DNA from 4 places in the Vibrio hippocampi genome. Region 2 is predicted to be linked to each of the others. Evidence: predicted binding sites of a transcription regulator. Region 2 holds the regulator's gene; each other region holds the start of a gene.
The links. The regulator PurR, encoded in region 2, represses purine synthesis genes. The targets are predictions, from matches to a motif close to TNANGNAAACGTTTNCNTNA.
Positions count from the first base shown of each region.

Region 1: glpX (class II fructose-bisphosphatase) is a predicted target of PurR. The motif match lies at 1,856-1,875, and genes of this name have one in related genera.
Region 3: L9Q39_RS16345 (formate--tetrahydrofolate ligase) is a predicted target of PurR. The motif match lies at 2,192-2,211, and genes of this name have one in related genera.
Region 4: L9Q39_RS08985 (inosine/guanosine kinase) is a predicted target of PurR. The motif match lies at 2,081-2,100, and genes of this name have one in related genera.

Region 1 is NZ_CAKLCM010000001.1:265,104-269,207, forward strand. Features, by position in the region: gene L9Q39_RS01290 (helix-turn-helix transcriptional regulator) at 1-617, opposite strand, end outside; gene glpX (class II fructose-bisphosphatase) at 786-1,793, opposite strand; gene zapB (cell division protein ZapB) at 2,111-2,353, shown strand; gene L9Q39_RS01305 (TetR/AcrR family transcriptional regulator) at 2,544-3,188, shown strand; gene L9Q39_RS01310 (murein hydrolase activator EnvC family protein) at 3,209-4,104, opposite strand, start outside.
Region 2 is NZ_CAKLCM010000002.1:670,628-674,731, reverse strand. Features, by position in the region: gene elyC (envelope biogenesis factor ElyC) at 1-135, shown strand, start outside; gene torR (two-component system response regulator TorR) at 237-944, opposite strand; gene torD (molecular chaperone TorD) at 1,221-1,865, shown strand; gene purR (HTH-type transcriptional repressor PurR) at 2,094-3,101, shown strand; cyclic di-GMP riboswitch class I at 3,270-3,353, shown strand; gene L9Q39_RS05520 (TfoX/Sxy family DNA transformation protein) at 3,473-4,060, shown strand.
Region 3 is NZ_CAKLCM010000003.1:717,184-721,287, forward strand. Features, by position in the region: gene L9Q39_RS16340 (OmpA family protein) at 1-351, shown strand, start outside; gene L9Q39_RS16345 (formate--tetrahydrofolate ligase) at 420-2,162, opposite strand; gene L9Q39_RS16350 (CreA family protein) at 2,544-3,014, opposite strand; gene L9Q39_RS16355 (hypothetical protein) at 3,167-3,661, shown strand; gene L9Q39_RS16360 (HAD-IA family hydrolase) at 3,784-4,104, shown strand, end outside.
Region 4 is NZ_CAKLCM010000002.1:1,481,136-1,485,239, forward strand. Features, by position in the region: gene L9Q39_RS08980 (H-NS family histone-like protein) at 237-644, shown strand; gene L9Q39_RS08985 (inosine/guanosine kinase) at 704-2,008, opposite strand; gene mnmA (tRNA 2-thiouridine(34) synthase MnmA) at 2,310-3,419, shown strand; gene hflD (high frequency lysogenization protein HflD) at 3,434-4,051, shown strand.

The DNA of each region.
Region 1 (4,104 bases), on a different contig from region 2:
GCCTTGTATGAAAAGTGATACAGACAGCGTCTAGCACCTTGAACGATGTGCTCACTGCGCGTCACGCTGACCTCGTCCCCTAGCAAAGATTGAAACACGTTAAGTTCAGATTGACACAGTAATTCACAACGCGTGGCTGCTTTGCAGATAGGGCAGTGATTCTCAATTAAGGCAAACCCATTTTCCAATTCAACAAACTCAGCCATGTAACCGTCAGACTCTCTTAGTTGAGCCAGTTTCATCACTTTGTTTTTTAAATCGGTCAGTGAAGTTAGATGCGGTTGGTAATGCTCAAGAGTTTGTTGCTCTCTTTTATTGGCGACCTTTTTTAAGCCATCTTCACCAAAAATATCTTCAATCGCATCAATAAACTGTACCGTAAGATCGCTGTGCTTATCGGCAAAATAGGCATGACCTTGATCGGTCAATGACCAGTGTCTATTGGGTCTACCTACTTTAACTTTCACATCTTCAAATTGCAGCAACTGCTCTTCTTCGAGGATCTGCAAGTGCTGCCTTGCCCCCATAGTAGTAATGGCGAGTCGCTCTGCGATGGATTTAGCCGTCACCGCACCTTCACGTTTTATGATGTTGATAATCTGTTCAGTAGCTTTCATGGTAATGGATAATAAAGTAAGTAAACCGATTGCACAGGCTATTATGGCGCAATGGTTTTATAAAGCAAATTATTTACTTATCTCTCAATATCCGTAGCAAGTCCGCCAATTGAAAAACAAAAAACGCCGAAAATATTCGACGTTTTCAGGCTATTTAGCGCAGGCAGATTACAGAATAATATCTCTGATTTCTGGATCTTTTCTTTCTAGGTAGTGCGTTGATTTAATGCGACGGATAGTGCGGCAACGACCACGGATAAGTAGCGTCTCGGTGGTTGCAATGTTTCCTGAACGGCTAATCCCTTCTAGAAGATCACCTTTAGTGATACCGGTCGCTGAGAAAATAATATTGTCACTGCGAGCCATATCTTCCATACGAAGAATGACATTTGCTTCAACGCCCATCTCTTTGCAGCGAGCCAGTTCTTGCTCGCCCGCTTTGCGGTTTTCTTCGTTGTCGCCTTTGACTTCATGTCTTGGTAGTAGACGACCATGCATATCACCGTCTAGCGCTCGAATGACTGCGGCAGAAACCACCCCTTCAGGCGCACCGCCAATGCAGTACATCACATCAACTTCACTGTCAGGCATACAAGTTAATACTGAAGCAGCGACGTCACCATCGGGCACAGCAAATACACGGACACCCATAGCTTGCATCTCTTGAATAACTTGGTCGTGGCGCGGTTTAGCCAGCGTTGTTACCACGAGAGTGTCGAGAGGTTTATTCAGGGCTTTAGCGATGTTTTTTAGGTTGTCGGCAAGAGGAAGTGCAAGGTCTATGACCCCTTTAGCACCAGGACCAACCACCAACTTTTCCATGTACATATCAGGCGCTTTTAGGAAACTGCCTTTTTCGCCAGCCGCCAATACAGCGAGCGCGTTTGATTGACCCATCGCGGTCATGCGAGTGCCTTCAATAGGGTCAACAGCAATATCAACCGCATCGCCACCGACGCCGACATGTTCACCGATAAACAGCATAGGAGCATCATCGATTTCTCCTTCGCCAATAACAATCTCACCACTGATTTCGGTCTTATTAAGCAGGCTACGCATCACCTCAACAGCAGCACCGTCCGCTGCGTTTTTGTCACCTCGACCCAACCATTTGTACCCAGCAAGAGCTGCACCTTCGGTAACTCGTGAAAAAGCCATTGCTAAATCGCGCTTCATATAGACTCCAAAAAAACAGAAAATAGACGAAAGAATTTACAACGCGGGATTCTAGCACATCTCAATGGAAACGTTTGCGTTTTTAGCGGACGGAGTACATGACCAAATCAAGTTTGCGGTAAATAATTGCGATGTGAATATGAAAAGAGTTAAATGGCGAGACTTTGGATTTTTTCATCGAACTATATGTTGTTTTTTTGCGCAAATAGGATCGAAATTCAATATAGCGCGTGTCTATCTGAGCTAGGCTGAGTAGAATAGGGGCAATGTTAAGTGGAACATAGCGCTTCCATATAAATTGAATAAGGTAGGCCGAGATGTCTTTTGAAGTATTAGAACAGCTAGAAGCAAAAATTCAAACTGCGGTTGACACAATCGCTCTATTGCAAATGGAAGTTGAAGAGCTTAAAGAGCAAAAAACGGAGCTTGCAAACCAAGCCGAGCAACTAAAAAACAGCCGTGAAGAGCTAGAAGCGAAAAATGCGCAGATGCAACAAGAGCATTCACAATGGCAAGAGCGTATTCGTAACCTGCTTGGCAAAATGGATGAAGTGGAATAACACGGTATTTGTTAACAGATAAAATGGTTAATAATGAGTCTGTTGCAAACAAATGTTGATTAAGCACTCAATTGAGTGCTTTTTTTGTGACTGCAGATAGAGGCGGTGTTACTCCTGCTAGAGAAGTACCTAGAATCTTTAAATGACTTGCGTATACTGTTTTGTGATTTAGGGGGAAAGGGAATATATAATGAAAACGCGTGATCGAATTGTCCACACGGCGCTTGAAATGTTTAACTCAGATGGTGAGCGTAATGTTACGACCAATCATATTTCAAGCCAACTCGAAATCAGCCCTGGCAATCTTTACTATCACTTCCGCAATAAGCAGGAGATAGTACGAGAAATTTTCTCCCTTTATTCGAAAGAGTTGATTGAGCGCTTTTCGCCAGTTCAAGGGCAGCAAGAGAGTCTTGGACTCCTTAAGCATTACCTTGATTCCATTTTTACTTTGATGTGGAAATATCGATTTTTCTACGCCAACTTGCCCGAAATCTTACAACGTGATCCTGAGCTTCATACCGATTACATCAATGTACAAGATCGCCTTCAAGGCAACTTGATTAACATCCTTAAAGCGTTTGTGGATATGAATTTGCTCGCGCTCAAAGAGAAAGAGCTTAAAAGCTTGGTTGTGACATTGCACTTGATGGCCGTGAGTTGGCTGAGTTACCGCTCTGCAATGTCTCCAAAAACACGCATTACAGAAGAAGTGGTACAGCAGGGTATGCTTCAGATGATTAATGCGGTAAAACCGCTTGCCACCGAAAAAGGTTCCGAGCAACTGGCACTGTTGGAAGATGGTGTCAAAATGATGAAAAGCTCAACCATCTAGCAAGTTGTTGCCTTTGGGTACTAGCGTTTTAGCCAGTTAACCGGGTTTTGCACTCGGCTGTTGCGGCGGATCTCAAAATAGAGTGAAGCCGTGGATTGTCCCCCAGTGTCGCCCGCTAAGGCAATGGTCTCTCCCGCGATCACTTTATCGCCTTCTTTCTTCAATAGGGTTTGATTGAAACCATACAAGGTCATATCGCCTTTACCGTGATCGAGTAACACCACTAAGCCGTAGCCTCGCAAGTAGTCCGCGAATACGACGGTACCGGAGTAGACAGATTTTATGGTGTCACCATAGTCTGCCTTGATGACCATACCTTTCCAGTCCACATGACCTGTCTGTTTGGTGCCAAAACGGTGTAATACTTGTCCTTTCACCGGCCATGGCAGTTTGCCTTTTTGTTTTGCCAATCCATTCATCGGCACTTGGTTACGCTTGGCCGCTTTTGCTATCTCGGCTTTTAAGCGTGTCTCATTGCGCTGCAATTCAGCCAAGTAGCTTTTGTCATTCGATATGTTAGACGTGATTTTTTTAACCGTACTTTTTCGGTTGGAGCGACTGCTGGCAAGGGTTGTTTGATCTTTCTTTTGCTGCTCAAGCAAGTTTGCGATCTGGTTTTTTTCTGCTTGTCGTGCTTGCTGGCTTTCCAGTAATTGTTTTTCCGTTTCTGAAAGCTGTTTTAGGGTTTCTGTTCTCGCTTTTGCCAAGTGTTGATAATACTGGCTCATTCGTTGCTCATCGGGTTCTGAATTGAAAATATTTTCCGCAGATGACGAGTTTTGAGCAATATAGTAGGTACTGATCAGTTCAGCTAATAAGGTTTGTTGTGCGATTTTTTGCTGAGATAAGGTGCTGATTTTTTTGTTGATCGCATCAATGTTTCGGTTGCTTTGTTGCAGCTTTTGTTCGGTGTTTT
Region 2 (4,104 bases):
CCTGAAGAACCCGAGCTAAATGCAGTGGAAGTAGGAAGCGAAGATGAATTAGAAACGCTCGAAGTGAACGAAACCGAGACAAACGAGATTGAGGAAGTAGAAATTGAGCTAAACAGCGATTCAAGCCAACCTTAATTGTGCGACTGACACTCTGTTTTTTTAGATTCTATTCTGCCTTAACTTAAAAATTGACGGCATCAAAATACAGGCATTGCCATTGGCAATGCCTGTATTTTTTAGTCGGCGAACATATACCCTTCACCGTGTACGGTAATAAATATCTGCGGGTTTTTCGGGTCTAGCTCCATTTTAGCGCGCATGCGGCGGATCAATACGTCAATAGTACGGTCATTGGGTGCATCTACTCGATGACTGATCATATTAAGTATGCGCTCTCGGCTGAGCACCTGATTAGGATAAGAAGATAACGCCACAAGCAATTCATATTCTGCCTTGGTGAGTTTTACTGGTTCCCCACCATTCGTCAGTGAGCGGCGCTGTTTATCAAATATCCAATCACCAAAATGCAGTTTACTTTCTTGCTTATCACTACCTTTGTCCACCGGCGTTTTTCGCGCCAGAGCAATACGCCAAAGTAAATTCTTCACTCTGACCAGTAACTCACGATATTCAAACGGTTTCGTCACATAGTCGTCAGCGCCCATTTCGAGACCAACGATACGATCGATGCTGTCGGTGCGCCCAGTCACCAGCACAATACCGATGTCTGATTGGCTTCTTAATTCACGGGTAAGGGTTAAACCATCCTCGCCCGGCAGATTGATATCTAGCATCACCAGATCGACACTCGATTCAGACAGCACTTGTCTCATCTGCTCACCGTTTTCAGCTTCACTGACGAGATAGCCTTCGTGTTCAAAGTAACCCACGAGTTTGCTTCTTGTCACGACATCATCTTCGACGACCAAAACATGATATTTCATTGTTTCTACTTCTTCTAATCTTGACCCCACTGCCATTTTAAGCGTTACGCTTCAAGATACTAGCAGTGAGTCTATTTATTTAAGAAAACCTTGATTCAGCACCACGCCAATACGCACCCCATTCCTTATGCTTCAAAGTTTAGTTTTAATTTATTCATATTACTTTATATTGTTTGGTTTTTTTTCACATTGTGAGTGACTGTTATTCATATTTTTTGTCTACACTATGAATAACTTGGGTATATACCCATAGAATATTTGCTGGAGAGTACCAAAGTGCAAGAAGTAAAAGCCTTTAATGAACAACGCGCAGAAATCTACTGGTGGTTATCAAGTTTATTCACCAAAGAGTTAACAGAAAGTGAACTAGAGCAATATCAATCGCCAGAGATCCGCGCTTTCTTGTCTGGGTTAGGTGAAAACGAAGCGCTAAAACAACCTATCGACAAATTGGTGGACGCACTGAACCGTCTGCAGGTTCGCCACGATGCTCAACTCGAACTATCCGCCGACTTCTGCGAGCTTTTCTTGAAAAGTGATAAACATGGCGCACTGCCATACGCTTCAATTTATCTTGATAAATCCGGTCTTCTTAATGGCGAACCCGCTTTACAAATGCAGCAATTATTAACCAAGCACAATATTGCCGTCACGAAAGATCTCAATGAACCCGCGGATCACCTCGCCATTGAATTAGATTATCTTGGCAACCTCATTATTCGCAGCAACGAACTTGAGGCTGAAAAACATCTTAACGAAGCGTTCTCAGAGCAAGCTGACTTTATTGAGCAGCACCTACTCACTTGGATCGAACAATTCAGTCAAGCGTGTGAAAAACACGATGAGTTTGGATTTTATTCAGCCTGTAGTGCTCTATTAGTCGCATTTTGCCAATTAGACCTGACTTATCTGCGTCCTTAGGAGTCAGCGTAACTTGCCGATTCTATTGGAAATTCAGTGGCACATCTCGCCACTGATATAAATTTATACAGATTTACATTGCTTGCAATGGATGCTCGACATACAATTCGCCGTTTCAGCGATTTATAGTCGCTCTGGTTAACTTTAAATAGGCATGAAACCTTGCTTATTTACCACTTTCTCTTCGTGTCCGTTTTGAAGCAGAAGGTGAGATATTAGGATATCGCGATGGCAACGATAAAAGATGTAGCTCGTCTCGCTGGCGTTTCAACGACCACCGTTTCTCACGTCATTAACAAAACTCGCTTCGTGGCAGAAACGACACAAGAAAAAGTCATGGCCGCGGTTGACGAGCTTAACTACGCACCAAGTGCCGTGGCTCGCAGTTTAAAGTGTAACACGACCAAAACCATAGGCATGTTGGTGACCCAATCAACCAACCTATTCTTTTCGGAAGTGATCGACGGTGTAGAAAGTTACTGTTATCGCCAAGGCTATACCCTAATTCTGTGTAACACAGGTGGTGTATATGAGAAGCAGCGCGATTATATTCGCATGCTGGCGGAAAAACGTGTCGATGGTATTTTGGTGATGTGCTCCGACCTCACGGAAGAGTTGTTAGAAATGCTTGATCGCCATGCCGATATACCAAAAGTTATCATGGACTGGGGCCCAGAAAGCTCACAAGCGGATAAAATCATTGATAACTCAGAAGAAGGTGGCTATCTAGCCACTAAATTCCTGATTGGTAAAGGTCATACCGATATCGCTTGTTTAAGTGGTCATCTGGAAAAAGCCGTCTGCCAAGAGCGTATTGATGGTTATAAGCGAGCCATGACCGAAGCGGGCATCGAAATGAAAGCTGACCGAATCCTTGAGGGTAATTTCGAGTGTGATACCGCAGTCATTGCAGCAAACCGAATCGCGGCGATGGAAGATCGTCCAACGGCTGTGTTCTGTTTTAATGACACAATGGCACTTGGCTTAATGAGTCGCCTTCAGCAACTTGGTGTCAAAGTCCCTGAAGATATCTCTGTGATTGGCTACGATAACATTGAACTTGCGGAATACTTCTCTCCACCGCTAACGACGGTTCACCAACCGAAGCGACGCGTGGGTAAAAACGCCTTTGAAATTTTGCTTGAGCGTATCAAAGATAAAGGTCATGACAAGCGTATTTTCGAGATGCATCCAGAAATCATTGAGCGTGATTCCGTATTGGATCTCAACAGATAACTTTCATCAGCTAGCAATGTTTGTAATAAAAGCCCGACGCGGGCTTTTACTCTCATGACAGAACTAGTCGATTCATTGCTTTCTAACCACTCTATTTTTTGAACCAACATCACACTTCACAGGTCAAGCCTCCGTTATCGAATCGCTTTTCCTTTATTCTTTAGCTTGTCACGCACAGGGCAAACCACTTGAAAAGGTGGGACGCAAAGCCTCCGGCCTAAACCCAATCAGGTAGGTAGCGGGGTTACCGATGGCAGCAGAGGAATTAACAGCAAATTCTCAAACTTTGCTAACAATTAATAACCTCTGTTTTGCTAATCTCTCGGACCTGATCTAGGTGGCGTAGTTATAGAAACCGAGAAATAAGAAACATGGATAAACCTATCTTAACAAATTCGATGAAGCTGTTTTCCGAAATCGGCGTGGTCAAATCACGCTCAATGTTCGGTGGCTTCGGAATATTTATTGACGACACGATGTTTGCACTCGTCGTCAATGATCGCATTCATATTCGTGCAGACAAATCAACGGCAACCAAATTTCAGCAACTGGCATACCATCCTTACGTTTACCAAAAACGTGGGTTTCCTGTGGTCACCAACTATTTCGCGCTACCTGACGCTTATTGGCAAACCCCAGAAAAGATCATTGAGTACGCAAAAGAAGCATTACAGGTGGCTAAGCAGGCCAAGATTGCCCAACAAAAACCAACCTCGATTCGACTTAAAGATCTTCCGAACTTGCGACTCACAACCGAACGCATGCTAAAGAAAGCGGGCATTGATTCGGTGTCTGAATTGCAACAACAAGGCTCCGTAGAAGCTTTTAAAGCTATCCAACGCACACATAAAGGCAACGTGAGTATCGAATTGCTATGGGCGCTTGAAGGCGCAATTGAGGGCAAACACTGGTCGGTGATTCCCCAAGACAAGCGTCAGCAGCTTGCTGAGTTAATTTAATTCGCGTTGGTTGGCTTGGCTGAAAGGCGAAAGACTTCGCTGAG
Region 3 (4,104 bases), on a different contig from region 2:
ATGATTCGCCTCAAGCGTAAGATCCATTTCAATACTGGCTCTACCGCCGTTTCAAGTGACTCTTTCTTCTGGCTTGAACGCCTAGCTAACTTTTTGTCCGAGCAACACGGTATCGATGTGGTGATTGGTGGTCATACGGATAACACGGGAACAGTCAGTTTCAACGATAATTTGTCAGACCAACGCGCTCAACAGGTGAAACAAGCGCTGATTAATCAGCAGGTTCCAAGACAGCTAATTTATACCCGAGGCTATGGCGAACATGTACCTGCTTGCTCTAACGGCGACACATACGGTCAGGCGTGCAATCGTCGAGTGGAGTTAACTCTATTGGTTGCGAATAATAAATAGCGATATAAAAACAAAAAGCGATGCATTAACAGCATCGCTTTGGGTTATTGGTCTATTAATTTATCGAATCAGCTTAAACCAACAATATTGCCGTCTTGGTCGAGATCAAGCGACATAAACGCCGGTTTATCAGGGAGACCAGGCATGGTCATCACATTGCCACAAAGTGCGTAAACAAAACCCGCTCCCGCACATAATCGAAGCTCACGAATCACAACATCAAAGCCAGTTGGCGCACCTTTAATGCTGCCGTCTGTGGTGATTGATAACGGAGTTTTCGCTAAACAGACAGCAAGGTGGTTGAAGCCTTGTTTTTCGTAGATCGCCAATTGTTGCTGCGCTTGATAGGAGAGAGTGACACGTCCCGCGCCGTAGCCCGCTTCACAGACTGTGGTTAATTTCTCTAGGATAGACTGCTCTTGGCGATAAAGCGGTCGAAAATCCGCTGGGCTTTCACAAGCACTGATGACTTGCTGAGCGAGATCTTCTGTCCCAGTCCCACCTTTAGCAAAGCCTTCACTGATTGCAACGCGACAGCCAAGCTTTTCAACCCACGCCATTAATGTCCCAAGCTCTTGTTCACTGTCTTGAGGAAAACGGTTGATTGCGACAACAGCAGGGACACCGTATTTAGCCACATTATTGATGTGCCATTTCAGATTTTCAAAACCGGCTTTAAGTGCGATCTGATCTTCACCATAGAGCGAGTCGGGGATCGGCGTACCGGGTTTGAGATCATATAAACCTGAGTTCGCCTTTAAGCCACGTAGCGTGGCGACGATAACAGCACAATCTGGTTTTTTATCGGTACTGGCTGCTTTGATATTACAGGCTTTTTCGAAGCCCATATCAGATCCAAAGCCGCCTTCAGTCACTGTGTACTGAGCGAGTTTGGTAGCAATACGATCGGCAATAACCGACGAATTACCATGAGCGATATTGGCAAATGGACCGGTATGAACCAAGGTAGGCACACCTTCAAGTGTCTGCATCAACGTTGGTTCAATCGTGTCCTTCATGCTCACCGCCATCGCGCCTGCGACCTGAAGATCTTCTGTGGTGATCGGTGTACCATCGAGCGAGTAAGCTAACACGATTTTACCGATACGGCGTCGTAAGTCGGCAAGGTCCTCAGAGAGAGCAAGAATAGCCATAAGCTCAGAGGCGGCAGAAATATCAAACCCATCTTCACGCTCGTAACCATTAATAGTTTTATTCGCTTCGTTACGTCCTACCGTCACCATGCGCAATGCGCGATCATTGTGGTCGACAACACGTTTCCAAACTACGTTACGCACATCGATCCGCAATGCTTTTAGACCCGTGCGAGCCTCAAAGTCATCATAACCTTGACGCTGTTCGTGGTATATGCGGGCATCTAAAGCTGCCGAAGCAAGATTATGCGCCGCCGTAACCGCATGAATATCTCCGGTCAGGTGCAGGTTTAACTCTTCCATGGGTGCGACTTGTGAAAATCCACCGCCCGCAGCTCCGCCTTTGACACCAAAGATCGGTCCCATGGAAGGCTGACGAATACAAGCAAAAACCGACTTTTGTAATTTTTTTAAGCCTTGAGAGAGACCAATAGTCGTCACGGTTTTACCTTCACCAAGCGGGGTAGGCGTAATGGCAGTCACCACGACGAGCTTGCCACTAATATTATCTTTTACACGGTGTAACGCTTTAAGCGAAACCTTAGCTTTATATTGTCCCTGCGGGTGAAACTCTTGTGCTAGAAGACCAGATTGGGTCGCGATGTCCGTTATTGAAGCGAGTTTAGTAGTACGACAAATGTCAATATCAGATAGCATTAACAGCCCTTAATAATCATTAAAACTGGTGACGTAAACGTTTGCGCGAGATAATACCCGTTCAAAATGCTTTGTAAAGCCATAAATCTGACAGATTGTGTTAATTTTGTGCAATTGGATAGTTAAGTGATTCAAAGCATGAGTAATCAACAGAGAGTCATAGTGGAGAGAGAATAGCTGAGTTATTTATAAATGTCTCAAAAAGGTGTTCGTTGCCAAGGTAAAACGTTGTTGATGCCAAGGAGAGAGTCCACCAAACCAGGGCAATGAGCAATGAGCAGCGGGTTGCGATGGAGCCGATAGCAGAGGCATTAATTGATAGTGTTGCCACTGACAGGTTGAAGACAAAACCGCCACTCGATTGAGTGGCGGTTACTAGTATTACTCAACTGTAACGGGCGCCTCGCTATAGGCTTTTGTTCCCCAAAGCGGTACGGTTGATAAACTATGCTTGAAACTACCATCGGTCTCTTTGGTGGTGTAAGACAGATAAAGCAGGGTTTGGTTATCGGCATCATAGATTCGACGAACTTTCATCGTCTTGAAGAAAATACTTTTGGATTTTTTAAAGACCACTTCACCAGACTTACTCCTGTCGATTTTAGCAATCATTTCAGGCGTAATTTCACCCGTTTGACGGCATGATATGGAGCTGTCACTTGGATCCGATAAGCTTAAGTCCGCTTCAATAGAAGCAACATGGCAGGTGACACCAGTGACTACATCGTCTTTTAAGTTCTCGATTTTGATATCTTTCAACGTAAAGAGACCGAGAGAAACGTCACCGACCTCGTTGTCAGAGCAACCCACTAGCAGAGCGGTGATAAATAAAGCGGATAGTCTCTTTTTCATATTTAAGTCCTTGTTGTAGCGCTAATAACAGTTTGTTTTATGGTGAATTGCAGCCTGATATAGTATCTTAGTTCCGCTTCATGGTATCAGCATCATGGAAAATAGCGCGCTATACCTTGCATTAAGGTAACAAAAAACAATACAGGATTACTATGAAAGATATCGCAGCAAGTCTTTATAACGCCAAAAACCATTGGTTGGTCGATCAGGTTGAAGTTGATTTCCCAACAAAAGAAAGTTTAGCAGGACGTGAGCTGTATCTCTCTTCTTTATCAAGTCGCCATATCGAAGAATTTTCTCCAGCGACCACTGATAACGACACCAACATCGAATGGCATTTAGCGGATTTCCACCGTTTAACCATTATGTTTTCTATTTTGCAATCTAAGCTCTGGGCAAGCGAAAAAGATCAGGCACTGATTGTCGAATTCCTCACTCAAATTATCTTTGAACCCGATTATCAGATTTACGTTGGTTTTGAGCAGGGCGAAGCTGTGAGTGCAGCGCTTGTGTCTCAAAATGACTCAATGCTGCTGTTGTCGGATATCGTCGCACCACTCGGTAAGACGTTGGAGCAATCGGTCGCTTCATTGTTGGCAGACAAACCTGAACTTAATCGCGGTCAGATATGGTTTGAAAAACGGTGATCTAGGCGTAAATTCTTCACATTAAATGCGCCGTATACCACAATCTGAAACTCTTGGCTTACTGCCTGCTGACATTTTGTTTTAACCTTTGTTTATCCGATAAAGAATAATAAAGAGCAATTATGTCAGCGGTAAAATGTGTAGTTTTTGATTGTGATGGCACTTTGGTAGACAGTGAACCACTTTGTTGTCAGGCACTTGTCAACGCTTTTAAACAAGTCGGTGTTGATCTCGATCTCCAACAAGTTTGTGATAATTTTGTCGGTGGCAAAATTGCCGATGTTCTTACTCGAACTCAAACCTTAGCTGGCAGCCAAGTGTCACTTGATATGCTTGAGCCGCTATATCGCCAGCAAACCGAAAGGCTATTTACGCAAAACCTACAGCCTATGACCGGAGTAGAAGCTGTACTGGATTATTTAGACCATTCTAGCGTCGAGTAT
Region 4 (4,104 bases), 810 kb from region 2:
TGCAACGGCAAACACATTCTGTTGAAAATTTTTTAATCGCTATTACTCATCATTGGAACTAATTAATACTAAGATTGTCTTCCTATAAAACACCGTTATCATTAATGAGACTGTTTTGATCTCCAATTTGTAACCAATAATTAGAAATTCGCATATAATTAAGCAATAAATATTGTCATAGCTAAACTTCGAGTTTATTATTAACCAATAACCTAATATTAAAGATGGGAATTCACATGTCTGAATTAACTAAAACTCTACTAAATATCCGTAGCCTTCGTGCTTTTTCTCGTGAACTGACTCTTGAGCAATTAGAAGAAGCTCTTGAGAAGTTAACGATTGTTGTTAGCGAAAGACAAGAATCTGAAGCGGAAGAACGTGCAGCTAAAGAAGAACGCGAAGCTAAATTAAGCGAATACGCGCAAATGATCGCTAAAGATGGTATTGATGTTGAAGACCTTATTGCGGCGCTTGCTGGCGAAAGCAAATCTAAAGGTAAATCTAAGCGCGCTCCTCGTCCTGCTAAATATAAATATATTGATGCAAACGGCGAAGAAAAAACTTGGACGGGTCAAGGTCGTACACCTTCTGCAATTCAAACTCAGCTTGATGCAGGTAAGTCTTTAGAAGAGTTCGAGATCTAATCTCACTTTTACAAGTGAAAAAAAAGCGCCTTTCGGCGCTTTTTTTATCTTTGCAATTTTTATCTTTCCCAATAAGCCTCTTCAAGGCTGTCTTCTCTCTCTGGTAATCCGCGAGATAAACGAGGGGAATGCTGAACCAAAACTTCATAACTCGCTCGGTTGGCATATTTGCAGACTTGAGAAAATGATGAGTAAGTAATGAACGAATGTTGATGTTTGCTTGAATTAGGCACATTACCTCTGTGGTATTTGTTCGCCGCCATATCATGCAACAGTGCCGACAATGCTGCATCCCCTGCACCATTGGTATTTTTAATTTTTTCCGGTCCACCCATATAAGGCGCAATATGTGAATAAACCTTTAGTGGTTCTTCACACTCTGCTCTTAATGCCGGGCGACTAAATTCAAAACGGTTGAACTCGGCAATATTACCCGGAAGTAATGGCAACGACGTTTCTCGTTTAGCACTATCTTCTGTGTAACCTGCCATAAATAGTCCAACGGGACCTGCGGTACACAGCACTAAATCCACCCACTGCAATACTTTGTCAGCGGCGGATAATGGATCACTATCGCCCGTTAATGCTTCGGCTTCATCTTCATTCATCGCTACAACAGTCACGTGCTGCTTTAAAAACTGTTGCCAATACTCGGGATCTTCTTGAATAACAAAACGAGTGCCTAATGTTAATACCACAGGAACATTGTGTTTTTTTGCATATTCAATTGCCTGCATCGTCGCTTCAGGCATTGGGTCACCCGGTTTACAGCGGACTAAATAAGAAGTTAATACTAACGCCGACGCATTTTTAAATACTTTTTCCGGAATGCTCTCTGGTCGAAGTTGGTTCATTTGCCCTTCGCTAATAGCAAAAGTACGCTCACCATCTTCCGTTATTAATGTAAAACAACGACCTATCGCGCCATCGACGGCTTGCAAGTAATTGAGATCCATGCGGCTCGAAGTGTTACAGAGATAACGATATCCATAACCACCGATTTTAATATCCTGACTCATTACTCCCAGTAATACCGATTTATCATCCGCTAACACCGAGAAATTGTGTAACGTATTACCGACTGTTCCACCCGCAAACTCATTGGAGATCAATTCTTTTTGTTTTAGCTCGTTATAAAGCGTCTCAGCAGTCGCGTCATCAATAACTAATGAGTGACCTTTGCTTAAACCGAATCTCTCAATGAACTCACTATCAACCTTTGCTTCGATATCGACTAGAGTTTGGTCAATGCCGATGATATGAGTTTTCGCCATTTTTTTATTATTGGTTGCCGGTGTCACCAGAGGGTCACGAGCATGTACAGGGAAATAGTGCTTTGATTTTCTTTGGCCAGGAAATTTCATTGATTTTCTTTCACTATAAAAATTTGCGGGTGATTCTAACTCTGTATAGATGATGGGAGCAAATTGAGCAACAGCCGCAAACGTTTACGCATAATAATTATTTTAAATGACCTTGTTTTTTCGCTGTTAAAGACCCATTTTCGTATGCTGAGCACTGAGTTCGAGCACGGGATTTGCACTTATCCTTTGGCTCGAATCGAGCAAGAAATCGTGACAAAACGTGATTTGTATCGCGCAACTGTATTGCTGATTCGCTTTCTGTTAGAATCGGCGTCCAATTGATTTAGGTGAATATTTAACTATGTCTGATAACAGCCAAAAGAAAGTCATTGTCGGTATGTCCGGCGGCGTAGACTCTTCTGTTTCAGCTTATCTTTTGAAGCAGCAAGGCTACCAAGTTGAAGGCCTGTTCATGAAGAACTGGGAAGAAGATGATAACGAAGAATACTGCACGGCCGCAGAAGACCTCGCTGACGCTCAAGCAGTTTGTGATAAGCTAGGTATCCACCTACATACCATCAATTTCGCTGCGGAATACTGGGATAATGTGTTTGAGTATTTTCTTGCTGAATATAAAGCGGGTCGCACACCAAACCCCGATATTCTTTGTAATAAAGAGATCAAATTTAAGGCGTTTTTAGAGTTTGCTGACGAAGTTCTCGAGGCAGACTATATCGCTATGGGTCATTATGTCCGTCGCTCATTCCCAGAAAATGGTGAAAAACCACAGATGTTACGTGGTCTAGACGGTAATAAAGACCAAAGCTACTTCTTATATACATTGAGCCACGATCAAGTAGCGCGAAGCCTATTCCCGGTCGGCGATTTAGAAAAACCAGAAGTTCGCCGTATTGCCGAAGAGCAAGATTTGATCACCGCCAAGAAAAAAGATTCGACCGGTATCTGTTTTATCGGTGAACGCAAATTTACTGATTTCTTATCTCGCTATTTACCCGCACAACCGGGTAAAATCGAAACCCCTGAAGGTAAAGAGATTGGCGAACACCAAGGCTTGATGTATCACACACTTGGTCAACGTAAGGGTCTACACATTGGCGGCCAAAAAGGCGGCGGTGGTAATGAAGACCCTTGGTATGTGGCGGAAAAAGACCTAAAACGCAATGTGCTTATCGCCGTGCAAGGGGCAGACCATCCGTTGCTAAAATCTAACGGACTCGTTGCGTCGCAACTTCACTGGGTAGATCGTGGCGTAATCACTGAACCGCTGCAATGTTCGGTTAAAACTCGTTACCGTCAACAAGATATTCCTTGTACTATCATTCCCATAGATGATAACAACATCAAGGTGATCTTTGATGAACCACAAGTGGCAGTAACACCGGGACAATCTGCGGTGTTCTATCTTGACGACGTCTGCCTAGGCGGCGGCATCATCGAACAAAGAATTTAATAGAGGAGAATTACGTGGCTAACACACTTTATGACCGTACTATCGCTTTTGCTGGAATATGCCAAGCAGTGGCTCTTGTTCAACAAGTCGCGAGAGACGGTTATTGTGATTCAGACGCGTTTGAAACCCAATTAAAGGCAATTTCTAACCTAAACCCAGCAAACACTCTGGGTGTCTTCGGTCGTGAAGCTGACCTTAAGATCGGTCTTGAGTGTCTGGTTAATGGTATCGACAGCACGCCGAAAGGTAGTGAGATTACTCGTTATATGATTAGCCTGTTGGCACTAGAGCGTAAACTCAACAGCCGCAACGACGCCATGTCGCAACTTGGTGACCGTTTACAAACCGTCTCTCGTCAACTTGATCATTATGAGCTGTTAGATGAACAGATGGTCAGCAACCTTGCCAGCATCTATCTCGATGTCATTAGCCCAATCGGTCCAAGAATCCAAGTGACTGGGACTCCGGCAGTTTTACAACAAACTGGGGTTCAGCAAAAAGTGCGCGCGCTTTTGCTCTCTGGTATTCGTAGTGCGGTTCTATGGCGTCAAGTGGGCGGTGGACGCCGACACTTGATATTCGGTCGCAAGAAGATGATCGATCAGGCGAAAATCCTGTTAGCAAGAATGTAATTCCTCAGCTCGCATCGATTGCGAGCTGTTTTTTTTCGGACAACCTTTAGCCA